DNA from 2 places in the Paenibacillus sp. JCM 18996 genome. Region 1 is predicted to be linked to the other one. Evidence: a T-box and tRNA genes for the amino acid it is inferred to sense, from the RefSeq annotation. Region 1 holds a T-box; the other holds one or more tRNA genes.
The links. The T-box of region 1 lies ahead of leuS (leucine--tRNA ligase). A T-box ahead of a tRNA ligase gene usually reads a tRNA of that ligase, here a tRNA-Leu.
Positions count from the first base shown of each region.

Region 2: it has a tRNA-Leu gene. The T-box ahead of leuS (leucine--tRNA ligase) is inferred to sense a tRNA for this amino acid. The anticodon was not compared.

Region 1 is NZ_AP043884.1:432,307-441,340, forward strand. Features, by position in the region: gene ACZ5N7_RS02090 (nicotinate-nucleotide adenylyltransferase) at 1-261, shown strand, start outside; gene yqeK (bis(5'-nucleosyl)-tetraphosphatase (symmetrical) YqeK) at 251-823, shown strand; gene rsfS (ribosome silencing factor) at 863-1,210, shown strand; gene ACZ5N7_RS02105 (CvfB family protein) at 1,207-2,109, shown strand; gene ACZ5N7_RS02110 (class I SAM-dependent DNA methyltransferase) at 2,106-2,882, shown strand; gene ACZ5N7_RS02115 (GNAT family N-acetyltransferase) at 2,974-3,540, shown strand; gene ACZ5N7_RS02120 (ThuA domain-containing protein) at 3,753-4,499, opposite strand; T-box leader at 4,663-4,900, shown strand; gene leuS (leucine--tRNA ligase) at 4,982-7,432, shown strand; gene comER (late competence protein ComER) at 7,493-8,335, opposite strand; gene ACZ5N7_RS02135 (ComEA family DNA-binding protein) at 8,497-9,034, shown strand, end outside.
Region 2 is NZ_AP043884.1:1,739,998-1,749,031, reverse strand. Features, by position in the region: gene ACZ5N7_RS08715 (SDR family NAD(P)-dependent oxidoreductase) at 1-336, opposite strand, end outside; gene ACZ5N7_RS08710 (YkvI family membrane protein) at 435-1,475, opposite strand; gene ACZ5N7_RS08705 (DedA family protein) at 1,614-2,225, shown strand; gene ACZ5N7_RS08700 (hypothetical protein) at 2,493-3,185, opposite strand; gene ACZ5N7_RS08695 (xanthine phosphoribosyltransferase) at 3,520-4,089, shown strand; gene ACZ5N7_RS08690 (hypothetical protein) at 4,156-4,482, shown strand; gene ACZ5N7_RS08685 (hypothetical protein) at 4,594-4,899, opposite strand; gene ACZ5N7_RS08680 (hypothetical protein) at 5,053-5,277, shown strand; tRNA gene ACZ5N7_RS08675 (tRNA-Leu) at 5,413-5,497, shown strand; gene ACZ5N7_RS08670 (accessory gene regulator B family protein) at 6,395-6,934, shown strand; gene ACZ5N7_RS08665 (AgrD family cyclic lactone autoinducer peptide) at 6,952-7,074, shown strand; gene ACZ5N7_RS08660 (hypothetical protein) at 7,330-8,256, opposite strand; gene ACZ5N7_RS08655 (YqhG family protein) at 8,442-9,034, opposite strand, start outside.

The DNA of each region.
Region 1 (9,034 bases):
GAGTTTCTGCCGAACTGGTTTAAAATCAATGAAATCATACAATATATTTATTTTATAGGACTGCAGCGGCCCGGGTATTCCATTGATATGACCAACCTCACAGAAGCTATCGAAGAACGGGTGACGATTGTGGGCATGCCGATGATTGACATTTCGTCCACGAAGATCAGAGAGCGGTTAACCCAAGGTCTCTCAATCCGTTATTTAGTTTCGGAACCCGTGAGGCAATATATAAAGGAGCACCGTCTATATGAATCGTGAAAAGCTGATGGAAGCTGTAAAGCGGCACATGCCGGAACGAAGATGGCAGCATACGCTGGGAGTAATGGAGTCGGCGGCCGAGCTGGCTAAACGGTTCGGAGCGGATCCCTCCAAAGCCGATGTCGCCGCGGTACTGCATGATACCTGCAAATACTGGCCGGTCGGCAAACAAGCGGAGGCGGTCAAAAACAGCGGGGCGCAGCTTGACTTGCTTGAATACGATAAGGAGCTTTGGCATGCGCAAGCGGGCGCTTTTGTAGCGGAGCGGGACTTCGGGATCCAGGACCGCGAAGTGCTGGATGCCATCCGCTATCACACCTCCGGACGCGAGAACATGACGCTGCTGGACAAGGTGCTCTGGCTCGCCGATTATATTGAGCCCGGCAGGGACTTTCCAGGAGTGGGCGAGGTCAGACAGCTGGCTGAAGCGGACTTGAACCAGGCTTTGATAGCAGCTTTCGATAATACCATCCGCTTTTTACTGCAGCATGGAAAAAGAATATACCCGCTTACGGTTTTGGCGAGAAACAGCCTTATAATGGAAATCCGGCAGGAAAAGTAAGTGTACGGCTATCATAATTTTTTTATAAGGAGGAATTTGATGAGCATATCTCCCGAACAATTAATGAATGTTGTCGTGAATGCGGTAGAAGACAAGAAAGCGATGAATGTAACGACTCTGAACCTGACTGGAATTTCCCTGGTCTCGGATTATTATATTATTTGCCACGGGAACTCGGAAACCCAGGTTCAGGCAATCGCTTCGGAAGCCAAGAAACAAGCGGAAAAAAACGGGGCCACCGTACGGGGCGTAGAAGGCTTCGATACTGCTAGATGGGTGCTTGTGGATATCGGCGACGTGGTTGTTCATGTATTCCATAGGGATGAAAGGGAATATTACAATATCGAGCGTTTGTGGTCCGACGCGAAGGTTGTGGAGCGGGTATGAAGCTGGAAGCGGGCCGCGTAACACAGCTGACAGTCGACAGGGAAGTTCCTCCAAACGGCTACTTTCTCACTAACGGCAGCCAGGATGTTCTGCTGCACTACAGCGAGGCGGAAGGTTCGGTCAAACCGGGCGACGCGGTTGAAGTTTTTCTGTTCCATGATACGCAGGACCGGCTCGCCGCTACAATGAAAAAGCCACTTCTCACCTTGGGACAGGTTGGGCTGCTGGAAGTGGTCGATGTCAATTCCAGGTTGGGCTGTTTTTTGGAGATGGGGCTGGGACGGAACCTGCTGCTGCCAAAAAATGAAGTTCCGGAGTTCGAGGAATTGCGTCCTGTCATTGGCGACAAAGTATTCGTGACCATGGACCATGACCGTCAAGGCCGCTTGATCGCTAGATGGGCCGGTGAGCGGGAGCTGGTGCCGCTTTGTTTCGAAGCTCCTGCGTCCTGGTTGAACCAATGGGTCGAATGCCGTGTTTATAAGCCGCTGCAAATGGGCAGCTTCGTCGTATGCGACGGAGGAGTGGTCGGGTTCGGGGTGATCGGACTTATTCATTCCACTGAACGTACACGGATGCTCCGTTTGGGTGAGCAGGTGCGGGCCCGGGTTATTTTTATACGTGAAGACGGGAAAGTCAACCTTTCGATGAGGGCGGCCAAACAGCTCAGCATGGGCGAAGACGCGGAAACGCTGCTTGCTTTCCTCAAGGATCGGCCTAACCAGGCGATGCCTTATTCGGACGAAACGCCGGCCGATCTGATCAAGCAGCGGTTCGGCTTCAGCAAGTCCGCTTTCAAGAGAGCTTTAGGCAAGCTGATGAAGGAAGGTCTGGTTACTCAACAAGGAAGCTGGACTTATCTGAAGAAAGAAGAGCGTACGGGCGGAGGCGATGAATGATGTCGTACCGCCAATTCGCCTATGTTTATGACCGTCTGATGGCTGATATGCCTTACAGGGAGTGGCTGAAATTTGCTGAAGAGAGCTTCGCGAAATTCGAAAAGCCCCGCACCATAGTGGATCTGGGATGCGGCACGGGCAGCCTCGCGATCCCTTTGGCGCAAGCCGGGTATCAGGTGATCGGAATCGACCTTTCCGAGGACATGCTGTCGATCGCGCACGATAAGACGGAGCGGCTGCGGGGGCTCACAGGCAAAGCCTTCAAAGGCTCCGTCACCTGGCTGCATCAGGATATGAGAGAATGGGAATGGAGCGAGCCTGCCGACTGCGTTATTTCGTTCTGCGACTGCCTGAACTATTTGCTGGAAGAAGAGGATTGGAAAAGCGCCTTTGAACGAGTCTATGCCGGCTTGAAGCCGGGAGGGCTTTTTTTGTTCGATATGCATGCGGCCGTCCAATTGGAGTCATACTTTGAACAACAGCCTTTCGTCTATGACGAGGATGGACTGGCTTACATATGGACCTGCGATTACGATGAGGATAGGACCGAAATCGAGCACGCACTGACCATTTTCGCGTTGGATAACGCCTCGGCCCCTGAGCGGTACCGCAAATTTGTGGAGTACCATCAGCAAAGAGCTTATCCTCTTGAATGGGTCAAATCGGCTCTGTCGGAAGCAGGGTTTACGGATACCTTCTGCTATTCGGATTTTACATGGGAGCGGCCGACGGAGGATACCAGACGCATCTTTGTAGCGGCGATAAAAAGATGAATGGCTGGCCACAAGCCTGGTACATAAGAAGGCTCACTCTGCTCGTAAGGGCAGGGTTTCCTGTTTTTCTATGAAAGAAGGAGGAATACCGGTGATTGTTAAGGGTGCGGACCTGGAGACGGAACGTCTGATTTTAAAAACGGTTGATGAAAGCGAGACCCGGGTCGTGGTTGAATTTTACCGGCGGAACCGCAAATTTCTGGAGCCCTGGGAACCTTTGAGGGAAGAAAGCTTTTTTAGTGCGGGGGTGCAGGCCGACATTCTGCAGACGGAAATGGAAGCTATGATCCGCGGGCAGATGGTTCGCTGGTGGCTGTTTAAAAAAGCAGAGGGGATGTCCCGAGCGATCGGAAATATAGGACTTTCGAACATCGTCCGCGGCGTCTTTCAATCGTGCCATCTGGGTTACAAAATCGATGAGAACGAAGCCAATCAAGGGTATATGACGGAAGCGCTGCAAGCGGCTATAGATTATGCTTTCCAGGAGCTGAAGCTGCATCGGATTGAAGCGAACATTATTCCGGGCAATGAGCCTTCTATGCGGCTGGTGCAGAAGCTGGGATTCCAGCAGGAGGGGCTGGCGCGCAAATATTTGAAAATCAACGGCAAATGGCAGGACCATATCCACATGGCGCTTTTGAACGAAGCTATGGATTGACACTCTACACGGCTATGTCAGCGGGACTTATTTAGATGCATAGGCTGACAAACTACCACGGGAACGCAGATAGGCGGTTGAGATCATCCCGTTACGCGGCGGACTCCTTAGAAACCGGAAAAGCCGATGCAGCTTGAACAGCCGCACCGGCCGATATTATGGCTCAAGTGAAATAAAGAGTTAATACGTTTGCGGTCAGATCGGACTGGCTCTTACTTCACCGCTGCAGGATCTTCGGATCTGATGATTTCCAAAGGCTTAGCATTGCCATACTTCGGATATTCCCGAGTGCTGGGCGCGGCCCATTGAACAGCATTGCCTATCACGCGGCGAACGCTCTCATTGAAATAAGTCGGATAGGTTTCGTGGCCCGGACGGAAGTAGAAGATCTTGCCTTGGCCTCTGGTGTAGGTGCAGCCGCTGCGGAACACTTCTCCGCCTTCGAACCAGGAAACGAACACAAGCTCGTCCGGCTGCGGAATATCAAAGTGCTCCCCGTACATTTCTTCATGCTCCAGCTCGATATATTCTCCTATGCCTTCCGCGATAGGATGGCCCGGGGATACGACCCACAGCCGTTCCTTCTCGCCGGCTTCCCTCCACTTGAGGTCGCAGGAAGTACCCATCAGTCTTTTGAAAATTTTGGAAAAATGACCCGAATGCAGCACGATCAGTCCCATTCCATGCATGACGCGGTTGAATACTTTCTCCACGATTTCGTCCTGAACTTCGCCGTGGGCCGTGTGGCCCCACCAGACCAGCACATCCGTGCTGTTCAGCACCTCTTCGGTCAGACCGTGTTCGGGCTCGTCCAAAGTGGCGTAGCGGACATTGACATCGCCTGTCAGCCCTTCACCGATCGCTTGGTGGATCCCGTTAGGGTAAACGGCTCTTACTTTTTCGTTCTTCTTTTCATGGCGGTGCTCATTCCATACCGTAACGTTCAATTTATTCAACATTGCGTTGCTCCCCCTGTCCTGATTTCCATTGCACAAGTCTAGTATATGAAACCGCCGTGTTAAAATATATGCACGATCTTGTCGTTTTTCTATTCGAATCTGACATAGGCGGACGGCACTTGACACGGCACCGTTATTTTGCATATAATCGAAACACAAATGAACCACGGCAACGAAAAGGATTAGTAGCTTTTGGAGCGTCTTGCAGAGAGCCGGAAAGGGTGGAAACCGGCAGACGAAAGAAGCGAACTCGCCTTGGAGCCAGAAGGTGACCGTCCGCGAAGGCAGCGGATGCTAGCCGGATCGTAAACCCGCGTTAAGGGAAAGAGTGAACAGGGGCGAAGTACGCCTGCTGTTAACTAGGGTGGTACCACGGGAATAACAAACCTCTCGTCCCTAGCCGTTGCGCTAGCGATGCGGGGTTTTTTTGTTGTCATGGAAATACGAAGATGCGGAGAATGGGCCGCAAGGAGGCTTTTTACATGTCACACGAACAACAAGCGAAAGAAACTCAGGGGTATAACCCGCAAGCATTGGAGCCGAAATGGCAGAAGCATTGGGAAGAGAACAAGACGTTCAAGGTGCTGGATAACGACAGCCTTCCGAAGTTTTACGCTTTGGATATGTTCCCTTATCCATCCGGGGCAGGGCTGCATGTAGGCCATCCGGAAGGGTATACGGCAACGGACATCGTCTCCCGTTACAAAAGGATGAAAGGCTGCAACGTTCTTCATCCGATGGGTTGGGACGCGTTCGGCCTGCCCGCCGAGCAGCATGCGCTGGACACCGGGGAGCATCCGCGGGAAATTACCGTGAAGAACATCAACAACTTCCGCCGGCAGATCAAATCTCTGGGCTTCTCCTACGATTGGGACCGTGAAATCAGCACGACCGATCCCGAATATTACAAATGGACGCAGTGGATTTTTCTGCAGCTGTATAAGCGCGGCCTGGCTTATGTCGACGAAGTGGCGGTCAACTGGTGCCCTGCGCTGGGTACGGTTCTGGCGAATGAAGAGGTCATCGACGGAAAAAGCGAGCGCGGCGGTCATCCCGTCATCCGCAGGCCGATGCGCCAATGGATTCTGAAGATTACGGATTATGCCGAAAGGCTGCTGGAGGATCTGGAAGAGGTGGACTGGTCCGAAAGCATCAAGGATATGCAGCGCAACTGGATCGGCAAGTCGACCGGCGCCGAAGTGAAGTTTGCCTTGGATGGCCACGACGCCCATCTCGCGGTGTTCACTACCCGTCCGGATACGCTGTTCGGAGCGACTTATTGCGTATTGGCCCCGGAGCATGAACTGGTGGCGCAAATAACAACCGCCGGGCAGGAAGCCACAGTCCGGGACTACCAGGAGAAAGCGGCTCGCAAGAGCGACCTGGAGCGCACCGATTTGGCCAAGGACAAAACCGGCGTATTCACCGGAGCATATGCGGTAAACCCTGTGAACGGAAGCCGGATCCCGGTCTGGATCGCGGATTATGTGCTTGCCGGCTACGGCACGGGGGCGATTATGGCGGTTCCGGGACACGACCAGCGGGACTGGGAGTTCGCCAGGCAGTTCGACCTTCCGATTGTGGAAGTTGTACAGGGCGGCAATGTGCAGGAAGAAGCTTATGCAGGCGACGGGGAGCATGTAAACTCCGGACCTGTGAACGGGTTGAATAATGAAGCGGCGATCGCCAGGATGATCGAGTGGCTTGAAGAAACCGGCAAAGGGCACGGTAAAGTCACGTACCGCCTTAGAGATTGGCTGTTCAGCCGCCAGAGATATTGGGGCGAGCCGATTCCGATCCTGCATCTGGAAGACGGCACGATGAAGCCGGTGCCTGAAGATCAGCTGCCGCTTCTGCTGCCGGACGTAGACCACATCAAGCCTTCCGGAACGGGCGAGTCCCCGCTGGCCAATGTGACGGACTGGGTCAACACGGTGGATCCGGAAACCGGCATGAAAGCGCGGCGCGAGACAAACACGATGCCGCAGTGGGCGGGAAGCTGCTGGTACTACCTGCGATTCATCGACCCCCGCAACGAGGAGGAGCTCGTGTCCAGGGAGCTGCAGGAGAAATGGCTGCCTGTCGACCTTTACATCGGCGGCGCCGAGCACGCGGTGCTGCATCTGCTGTACGCGCGTTTCTGGCATAAAGTGCTCTACGATATGGGCATCGTCAAGACGAAGGAGCCGTTCCACAAGCTGGTGAACCAAGGCATGATTCTCGGCGAGAACATGGAGAAAATGAGCAAATCCCGCGGCAACGTCGTGAATCCCGATGAAATCGTAAACGAATACGGAGCGGACACGCTGCGGATGTACGAAATGTTCATGGGGCCGCTGGAGGCGACGAAGCCATGGAATACGAACGGCGTCGAGGGCTCGTACCGTTTCTTGAACCGGATATGGCGGCTGTTCGTCAATGAGGAAGGCTGGCTGAACGAGAAAATCAGTGCCGATGCAAAAGGCGACGATGCTTTCAAGAGGACCTGGCACCGCAGCGTGAAGAAAATTACCGAGGATTTCGAAGCGCAGCGCTTCAATACGGCGATCTCGCAGCTGATGATTTTCGTCAACGACGCCTATAAGCAAAATGAACTGCCGAAGGCGGCAATGGAAAATTTCGTGCAGATGCTGTCCCCGATCGCTCCGCATATTGCTGAGGAGCTTTGGCAGAAGCTCGGCCATAACGAGTCGATCACCTACGAGCCTTGGCCAAACTACGACGAAGCATGGACAGTGGATAATGAAGTGGAAATCGTCGTGCAGGTAAACGGCAAAATCGCAGACCGCGCCATGGTGTCCAAAGAGATGAATGAAGCGGATATGCAGGCGCTGGCCCTGGAGCTGGATAAGGTGCGCGAAGCTATGGGCGGCAAAACGGTGCGCAAAGTGATCGCGGTCAAAGGCAAGCTGGTCAACATTGTAGTCGGATAAACTGACATCAGGAAAGGGCTTAATGTAATAATTAGGCCCTTTTCTGTTGCCGGGCAGGCTTTACTTTGCGGGGTTAGTTTCATGGCCGTACAGCTTAATCCGCACTTTTTCCAGTTCTTCATCATATTTAGCGTGTGTGGCGCGTACGAGCTGGTTAAAAACCCCGTCAAGCTCATGCTCCATCATACGGAGACCTTCCGCTGTAATGCCGCCGGGCACGGCGACACGCCTCATCAGCGCGGCGGGGGTAAAGCCTCCGGTTGTAAGCAGTTTGCCTGTTCCGAGGATCATCTCACTGGCAAGCTGGGTCGCTTCTTCATAGCTTATGCCGGTTTCTTCCACGGCTGCGCTGATGAATTTTTGCAGGAAGAAAGCGAGAAAAGCGGGACCGCAGCTTGACAGGTCGGAACTGATCCTGGTGTTCTGCTCCGCAATTCGGATCGGCGCGCTGATATACCCGAGCAGGTTCTCTACCCGGTCGATATCCTTGGCAGACATCCGGCTGCCGTGGATGCATAAGGTCGCTCCGCTTAATACGAAATTGGTGATGCTTGGGATCATTTTGACAATTTTACAGGGAAGCTGGTCCTCCAGCTGTTCGATCAAGACGGGGCTCGTAATGGAGATGACGATTTGGGACGGCTGCACAACGCTGCGGATTTCGTCCAGCACATTTTTATATTCGACCGGCTTTACGCAAAGGAAAATGATGCCACTCTGGGGCACAATCTCTATATTCGAGGGGGCTGTCCGTAAGCCCGGATAGGCCGCAGCCAGACGCTCCACTTTGCTTGCAGTCCTGTTGCTTGCAATAATGTCCTCGGGGTTCAAAGCCCCGGACTGGATGAAGGCTTCGATCAATATACTGCCCATGCTGCCCGTGCCGATAAATCCGACCTTCATTATGATCCCTCCTTTATACTTTTGCTTGCGGGAAAATCCCGAACTATGTTCTTTCAACTATATGACTGCAGGGGACACTCCATTCCTAACCCTTGCTGAAAAAAGGAGCAAACACAGCACCAGCTTTAACAAACTGAACATATGAGGAGGAGAATAATAATTTGACTTTAAAATGGAAACTGATTCTGCCGGCAGTTGTGCCTGCGGTTGTTTTGGCCGGTTGTGTGGGCTTCAGCGTCTGGGGACATGAGAAACCCGAAAAAGGATGGAAATCCGTCAACCAGGAAATGAAACAGCTGCTGGAGAATTCGAATGGACCGGCAGGGGCCAAGGAGGAAACGCAAGCCGGGACAAATTCGAAAGCCGCCGCAGCAGACGGTCGAGATGCCACTGGCAAGCAGCCGCCCGTGCAACGCGCCCGACAACCGCAGACCGAACAACGCGCAGAAGCAGGGTATCCGCAAGCCGGGCAAGGTGAAGATCGCCAATCTGCCAGCCTGGAAGTCATTGGGGATCCTGTTACCGCAGAAGGAAGCGCAAACCCCCAAGAAACAGAACTCCCGCAGCATTCACAGAAAAATGTGCGTAATCCGCCTTACCTTGGAGATAAGCAAGCTTATCATCCCTTGAGCAAGAACAAAGAGGCGCCAAGGCGCAAGCTGAACCTGAACACGGCGACCGTGGAACAGCTGCAGGAGC
Region 2 (9,034 bases), 1.3 Mb from region 1:
GAGATTAACCGAGAGCACACGGTCAAATGCCTCCAAAGGCAGGTCAAGCGCCGGCCCGTTATGCATGATGCCCGCATTGTTGACGAGCACGTCCACTCTGCCGAAATCGGCTACAGTCAGCTCCAGCCAACGTCTGACCTCATCTTCTCTGGATACGTCCACCCGCATAAACATGGCCTTATTCGTATACTGCCGCAGAAAACGGATCGTTTCCAGCCCGGCTTCCTTGTCAGTGTCCGCGATCGATACGCAGTAACCTTCTTTCGCGTAAGCCAGCGCAACCGCCCTTCCGATTCCTTGGCCTCCTCCGGTTACGGCAACGGTTTTAAGGTACACGGCCCACACCTCCCATGATTTCGATATCTTTACCCAAAAATGTACCAAACTGCGCGTCCAAAGGCAAAAATGCTTTCATCTTTGCAGCTTGGCCTCTTTTACGGACGGGTGGAGTTCTTTCTCCAAATCATCAGGGCGAGCCAGATCAGGCTGAGGAAGCCAAAGAACGGATACAGCGATGACAGCAGCGCTTTGAACCCGATGAGGCTGAAAATATAGCTTAACAGCAGAATCACGGGAATCAGGAAGGGCAGGCCGATGCCCGAACGCTGTCCGATCTGCAGGGCTAATCCGTAGGCGTTGGCAATAAAAGTAGTAAAAATCTCCCCGTAAATCACAAGTATAAACAGGATCTGCACCAGCCTGCCCAAATCGACCACGATATGAGCCATTGGAATTTCAAATTGAACGATACCGGGCATGCGCGCCGACAAAGCGTAGTGGCCGGCAAGCAGCATCAAACCGATGCATAAGCCTCCGAGCAGGCCCCCCCAATAAAGAACACTTTTGCTTTTTACCGTAGAAGCTAGCGGCACGAGGACGGCCTGGGCCGTCATCAAATTAAAAGCAGCATAGAGCAAGGGCGAGAACCAGATTGTGGCGGCCGAATAGTCCGAACTTAGATGAAGCCAATTGCTTTCCCCCGGAAAATGCGTAGTGCTCCACACAGAGGCGAGGCTGAAGCAGATCATCAGCGGCACGACCACCGAGTTCACGGCCACAATCGCCTGAATTCCCCTGGACAGCACCCAATAAGCAAGGCACAGCGTAATCAGGAGGCCCGATTGATAGGAAAGATGAAGCTGCTCCAGGAATACCGTACCGCCGCCCGCCAGCATGACAGTGGTGACCCCGAACAAAATAACGAGAGTAAAGGTGGATATCCAGACTCCGAGCTTTTTGCCGAACAGCAGCGAGTTGAGGTCTTCATAAGTTGTCGCCTTCATATCGTGAGCCAGGACCATCAGCTTCGTGCCCAGCCAAACGAACAGCAGGCTCGCAAGCGTTATCGTGGCCACCGCCCACCAGCCGTACCGGGTAAAAAATTGCAGGATCTCCTGTCCCGTAGCAAACCCCGCTCCCACCACCGTACCCACATACGTGAAGCATACCTGCGCTATTTTGCCCAGATGTCTCATGGGTTGCCGCCCCCTTTGCAAGCCAAGCTCTAATATTACAACGTATGAAAAGCCGGCGACGGCCATGACAAGCTCGCTTGGGAAAAGGGGAAGAATCTGTTAGAATAGGGCTACTGGAAAAAGAACTGGAGTGTGCGTATGGAGCAATCCATTGTCGAGATCATTTCTCAGCACGGTTATTTGGCATTATATATTTTATTGGTTATAGGAATCATCGGGCTGCCTCTGCCTGACGAAACGTTAATGACGTTTGTCGGATCTTTGACCGCGGAAGGCGGCATGCTGAAATACGGCACTACGCTTGTGATCAGCTATTGCGGCGCTATGACGGGCATGCTTGTATCGTACCTGCTCGGCTACCGGATCGGGCAGCCTTTTCTGTACCGGTTCGGCAAATGGGTTATGCTGACTCCGGCCCGTTTGGACAAGGCAGAGGGATGGTTTCACCGATATGGGTTGTGGACGGTTTTTTTCGGGTATTTTGTTCCCGGATTAAGGCAGCTGACCTGCTATTGGGCCGGAGTAACCCGGGTTCCGTTATGGAAGTATGCGCTTTACGCCGGGTCCGGGGGCTTATTGTGGGCTGCCACGTTTGTCACTTTGGGACATTTTATCGGCGGCAGCGTTCAATACGTGATGCCGCTTGTTCACCGGTACATGAGAGCCGCTGTCGCGATAGCTGCGGTCGCAGGCGGGGCGGGGCTGTATCTGTACTGGCGTATGCGTAAAAAAAAGAAGTCCGAGTCTTGACAGGTTGAAGATCTGAACAATTAAGCTGTCTGATCACACCCCTTGCTCGTAGGCAATTCATCCCATGTCCGCAGGCATGGGCTTTTTTGTTCAACGCCTCAAAAAATCCCTATATCTCTCGCATACAACCTCTTAACCCCCTGATTGGTTGGAGCAACTAGATGCTGTAAGTTTACCACCAAAGTGAGTGGAACTCCCAAGTTATAGCAGGAACTTAGGGGAGCCCCAAAATAAAAACCCCGAAAGCCTCGCGGCTTCTCGGGTTTTTCAATAGATTGAGAACAACGTAATGGCTCGGATGATTTGGGTGTCCGGATCGGCGTCCAGCTTGAGGATCGTTCCCTGTGATTTGTAGGTCAGCACGTATTTGGTATTCGTGTCGGGGGTGCCCAACGCTTGGACCGCGTCCTGCGTCGTTTCGCCGAGGCGCAGGCCGTTTAATCCGGGGTCGATGTCGGATGAGCTTATAGTAATAAACTGCAGCAGCTCGAACTGATTGAAGCCGAGAGAAAAATCCCCGTAATCCAGCACGGTCATCGAATCCTTCCCGTTATTCATGACGTATTCCTGAAGCGGCTTGCCGAATTGCCGGCGGAGCGTTTCGATATGTGTTAGCAGCTGCGCTCCGACCAGGGCGGGCCTGCTCGCGCTGTAAGCGTTCTGCCGGTCGATCCGGATCTTGCCGGCGGTTTTGCCTGCTTCAGGCAGCGGATGCGCAGAACCATGCTTGGTCTCGACAGTGTCTGCCTGCGTTTTGGGAACCGCCGCGTAAGGAGAAGAAATCTGCAGCGGATTTCCCTGACCCTCAGCTTCGGACGGAAGTTGATAAGCGGCTGCGGAAACCGAAAGGGCGGAGGGCAGCGGGGAGTTATGCAGTCCCGTCACTTCGCAGCCCGGCAGCACAGCGGCGGCCAAAAAGGCGGATAGGGCGGCAGCGATCGGCTTTGGAGTTAGTTTCACCTTTTATCTGTCCTTCCGGATGAGTGTTCGACCATGCCTGAAAATTTTGGCAGCTTGTACTATCATAATCTTGAAAATCCATATAAACAATGCCCATTTTTAGCCAATCGGTAAAGCTGGCGGCGCTGCATTTGGACTTAACTCGTTGTTTCATGGCGCGCTGCATTTGGACTTAACTCGTTGTTTCATTTTGAAGAAAGTGCTTTTAATATTTATATAGACGGTTCTTTCTGCCAAAAAGTTTCATACATAAGTAAAGAAAAGCCCGTTCCACTTGAAACGCTCCTTGGGATTATGATAAGTTAAACAGCAAAGCCAAGGTGGAGGAATGAAGATGAATTTGCTTAAGCAGCGTATTCAAGAAGTGGGCGTTGTGCTATCCGATCAAGTGTTGAAGGTGGATGCCATATTGAACCATCAGGTGGATCCCGCGTTGATCATGGCTTTAGGCAAGGAATTTGCCTCTCTTTACGCAGAATGTGATGTTACCAAGGTGTTAACGGTAGAGTCGTCAGGAATACCGCTGGCCATGGCTGCGGCATATGAGCTTCATGTTCCTTTTATCTTCGCCCGCCGCAAAAAAACGTTAACCACGGATCAAGACACCTATTGCGAGCGAGTGCCTTCCTTCACCAAAGGAATTGTAACGGATATTATGGTTTCCAAGGAATTTCTGCAGCCGCAGGACCGCGTGTTGATCATCGACGATTTTATTGCCAACGGGGACGCCGCCAGAGGGTTGATTCGAATTGTCGAAATCTCCGGAGCCGAATTGGTGGGGGTGGGAATCGCCGTCGAGAAATCGTTCCAAGCCGGAGGCAGAACCATCCGCGAAAGAGGGATCCGAGTGGACTCCCTGGTCAGAATCTCATCTCTTGAGAATGGAAAGATTACCTTCGAATAATCCTTCCATATCATTAGCTTTTCCTTTATAATAAAATTATGTAACATTAAGGAGGCAATGAACGTTATGGGAAGCGAACTGATTTCAGCCGATTTTATGAAAACCCAAATTGAAGAGGCCAAAATTCATTTCGAACGTGCCCTCGATTGTAAACATACAGAGTTTGACGATCTATATCCCTATATGATTGAGCATCCACAGTTTTTTTGGTATAAGCGTTACGTTGCCTGGTCCGAATTGTTGACGGTTATCAAGCTGTGCAATGAACTTTCCCTGGAATGGAAAGGCCAGTTCTCGTCGCTGCAGGTGGAATATCTTGAATCCCGCGTGATGTCCGGCAAGGTGCTGGACTGCTGGTACGAGAAGAACGATTCCAAAGAGCACGTAAGCTGATCCTGTTCATAAATCCAGCCCGACAAACCGTTCATACGGCCGCCGGGCTTTTTTTACGTCTTCGTTGAAACAAGGTATAAAAAGCTGTGAAGTCTGCGTCACTTTGCGGGGTTATAGTATATTCATCTGTTCGATGTGCCGTTTCGTTTTTTGGTCTCCGAGATCGTGGATCATCTGGTAAATTTCTTTCAGATATTCATCGTATTCCACGTTTGGATTATCTTTATGATATTCTTTGTAGGGTGTACCCGCACGGAAGAATGATGCATCGTCGGTATCGGCGCGCTGTTCGAATAAAGCGCTGAGCTTGTCGATTTCTGCGTCGGTAGCCTTAATTTCATACTCGAATTCGGCAGCTTCGGGATCCTCGAGTATTTCTCCCGAACCTACGCGGATGTAATACGTTTTTTTATCCATGGCAGACTCCTCCTCGGTCTTTTTCTTTATACTAACCATCTTTGTGTAAAATGAACCGGCAGATCCCCGCAAGCGGGCCGAGCTGCACGAGCGTAGCTTCTGCACCGATGTTGTTGTATTCTAAGTAAAGGTAAAATAAAAGGAGGAGCAATCATGATCACTGACGAACAATTGGACCGCTTTCGCGTGGAAGGCACCAAGCTCCGGATCATCCGGGACATCCATGAGCAGAACGATGTGAAGGGAATTGTCGTCGCCTGGGATAATCAATCCGTATTGATCCGCAAGCAGAACCGCAAAATCGTAAAACTGGACCGCAGCTACAAATACCAGCCTTTTGAAGAAGCGAGACAGGCGGATTTCATTATGGAGGATTGAGGGGGAACCCTACACGGTTCAGTAGGGAGTGCGGACTCGAGAGAGTTCGAGAAAATTTATTAAATAAAAAACTTGACTTCCAATCTTCAGCCGTGATATTATATTTCTTGTCGGCTACGAGATATTTCCCGATTTGCGGTCGTGGCGGAATTGGCAGACGCGCACGGTTCAGGTCCGTGTGGGCTAACCCCCCGTGGAGGTTCGAGTCCTCTCGACCGCATCACTCAAACAAATAAGCCACTAGACGTTTTTATGTCTATGGCTTTTTTTGTGTTGTAATGTGGTTTATCCTTAACTTTCCGCAATCATGGTTATAGAATGCATAGCCTTTATGTCATAAAGAGTTCATATTTGTCCTTACATCCCTGTAGAATACAAGTATAATATTAATTGTCGATTTTAACATCAGGAGGTACTTACGCATAATGGAATTGTTGATCAGCCTGTTTGTTTCGCTCATTTTGTACAGTTGTGTGGTTATTTTGAGTTTTAGCATTTTTCGCGTCCGCATACGGGAGAACAAGAACAGGATAATCGTCCTTGGAGTTTCCTTGGGCCTGATTAATTTCTTTGTGAAAAATTTACTGCAGACGCCGATCTTTTCGTTGATTATTCTCATTTCATTCATTTGCTTGATCACCATCACAAACAACTATCCCATTTTTTATTCTTTTGTATTTTGCACAACCTCCTTTTTTATCTATGTCGTAATTGAAGTTGTAGTGGATTATGCCATAATGGCCTTAAATTTGACGAATCATGACTGGGTCGCTAATCCGGAAACGCAGTATGCGTTTATGAGCCTGCTTTTATGCGGCTTTTATTTGGCGGTCTCGGCTGTATTGCGGAAATTTGACATCGGATTTTCTTTTATCATCAGGAGATTTTCCAACAAGCAGATTCTGAAGTCGTATAATTTTATGTGGGCCAGTATACTCATGTCCGGTATAATCATTTTCCAGTTTATCATTTATAAAACAGAAATTTTTTCCTTGAATGGAACTATTTTATGGATTCTTTTGTTTGTATTTCTCTCAAATTTTTGTTATTCTTATATTCAAAATAAGAAGTCTATCAAAATCAGGTATCCCAAATAGGATTGGGGTTCAATAAACCTATGTCTGAATTCCTGGCTAATAGAATATCTGTCTACATACACAACAACGTTAAGGATGCTTCCTCGATTGCCGTACTGAAGTACGCGCTGCAGAATCTTTTCAATGCAATCTTTGTCAATATCATTACTTTGACGATCTGCGCATTAACCGGCCATTTCATCGATGGGTTAATTGCCGTGACCGGATTTCCAATTCTGAAATATTTCAGCGGCGGCATCCATCTGAAATCGTCCAGCAGCTGTATTGCCTTCTCCTCAGTATTAATGTTCATCGCTGTTTACATTCCTATCGACTTTTGGTATACCGGCCTTCTTTTTACCTTTGCTTCTATTGCCATTTTACTGCTTAGAGCTCCGGCTGGAATCCACGGAATCAGCAAGATCAAGGAAGAGCATTATTACATTCTTCGAATCATCGCCGTACTGATTGTTTCAGTCAACTTTTTTCTCCAATGGCCTGTTCTTTCGTGGGTGTTTTTTCTGCAATCCCTGCTCTGTCTTAATTCAGCGCAGCGGTTTGTAGATTATTATAAAATATGATAGAAGAGGTGTTGAAAATGAAAGAAATGGTCCTGAAGATGGTAAACAAAGGCTTGACTTCTCTTGCGAAAAAGCTGGTTCTGACCAACTGCGTAGCATGGTGCAACCGCGGAGAAACTCCTGAGGAGCTTTTGAAGTAAATATCGGCAGCAAACAAGGCTGCGAGTGAATCTTGGGATTCACTCGCAGCCTTGTTTGACGTTTGACATTAAAGCATTTATATCTTTTCGGGTGTTTACAGGTGAACTTGCTTGATACAGTCAACAACGCCCCGAAAATCCGCTATATTTCCCAATGCACCCAAAAAAAAAGAAAAGCTCGCGGGCTCTTTTCCGCTGACGCAAACGGAAAAGAGGGGGCCGGAAGCTTTTCTATATAGGAAGAGAGGAGAATAACTATAGGTTATAAAACTGCCCTCCCCGCAGGAAGGTGAGGAAAGGAACGAATCTGCTGCCCTCCTGTTCGAACCGCAGGTAAAGTCCGCTGTCCGTCAATTGATAGCCGGTCAGGGCAAAAGCTAAAGTGGTTCTGCCTGAAAAAGGATGACTCACCAGCGCAATTTTTTGAAACCGCTGCATGTCTTCTTTTAACTGTGCGAAATTATGAATAACGGCGGGGGGCTTGACTACCCAGCCCATATTCTCGTAAGGGTCGAATGAAGCGACGGAAGCTGTTTCCAGGATCTTCGGATCCGGTGTGAAGGATGGTGGTTCTTCGACCGGCGTTTCTGCAAGGATCTCTTTATCCTGTAAAGGCAGCTGTTCCGCAGTTTTGGCGTCAAAGATCAGATTCTTTCCGTCCAGCTGAAGCTTCCACAAGGCGTGGAAAGCGTCCTTGTACCAGCGTTCCGCTTTGTAGAACGACGCAAACTGTGCATAAGTGACTGTGGAAGGGATAATTGCCTGCTGCATCAAAGATTGATACAGCGTGATAAGACTGAATAAAGGATGCTCTCCTGTGCCGTATTCGGCAAGCTCGAAGGTGCCGTCTTCCCTGGCGTTGATCACCATATATCCCGCATCTTTGCCATCCTTGGAGATATGGACGATCCAGCCGTGTACGCCGGGTCCCAAAGGATACACGCGAGTTATGGCCCCTTGCCAGGCTTCAAAGCCTTTTTGCAGCTGCAGGGTATCCATCCACTTTTTTATGAAAGTATCCAGATCCCTGCCGCCCGCAGGATGATCGGTGGTCGGCGCCGGGGGCTTATCCGGCGGGGCCTTGCCTGGACTGTTCTCCATCGCAAAGGAAGGGAAGGTCAAGGAAACGGCAATACCTGCAGCGAGCAGGGCGGATGTCAGCCAAATCCATTTTTGCTTCATGATCTTGTCACCTGCTTGGACGTTTCGGGAACGTGTCGATTCAGGCATAGAGGAGAACTGCAAGCTCTATGCTTTAATAGTAAACAATATGTCTGAAAAAGTTTGTTAGAACTTGCATGTCGAAAACTTTTTTTCTGCCAGCCGATCTTGCCGCTTTATGGCGAGTCCCGTCCTGCTGACGCGGTTCATTGCTGCGGCAGGCCGTTCAAATGAAATAAACCGCTGTTAATGACGAAAGCGCCCACTCGCGGACTGTACTGCCATTCCAATTCGTGCCTTCGGTGGTTCCATTGTTCGGTGATCGCAAGCTTCACCTCCGGATCCTCTGTCTCCTTCAGAAGGCTGTCGTAATAGCCATGCACACGCTGGAGTTCTTCCTCAAGCCGGTTATGGGCTTCATAAGACCAGCTGTGGTCATAAGCTTGAAGCTTCCGCAGCAAATATTCCTCCGCCAAATATACGGCTCTTTCCAAAGAATATTGGCCGCGGTTGATATGAACATGGGCAGGGAGCCGCGGCGTGAGCTTCCGGCCGAGCATCTCTTCAAAAAAGTTTTCACGGATCGCTCCGCTGGAAAGATTGATGCCCAAAGAGTGCATCTCGCTGCGCTTCATGTCGCAGGCCAACTCGACCTTCACATTCATATTCAGCCAGGATTCGTATCCGCGGGAGGAGGCTGCGCCTCGGCGCGCCGTCTCGGGTTCCTCGAACAGCTGGACGAAACGTCCCTTGCTTTTGATGGAGGCGAAAATCTGTTCCAATCTCCGGCTTCCGTAGG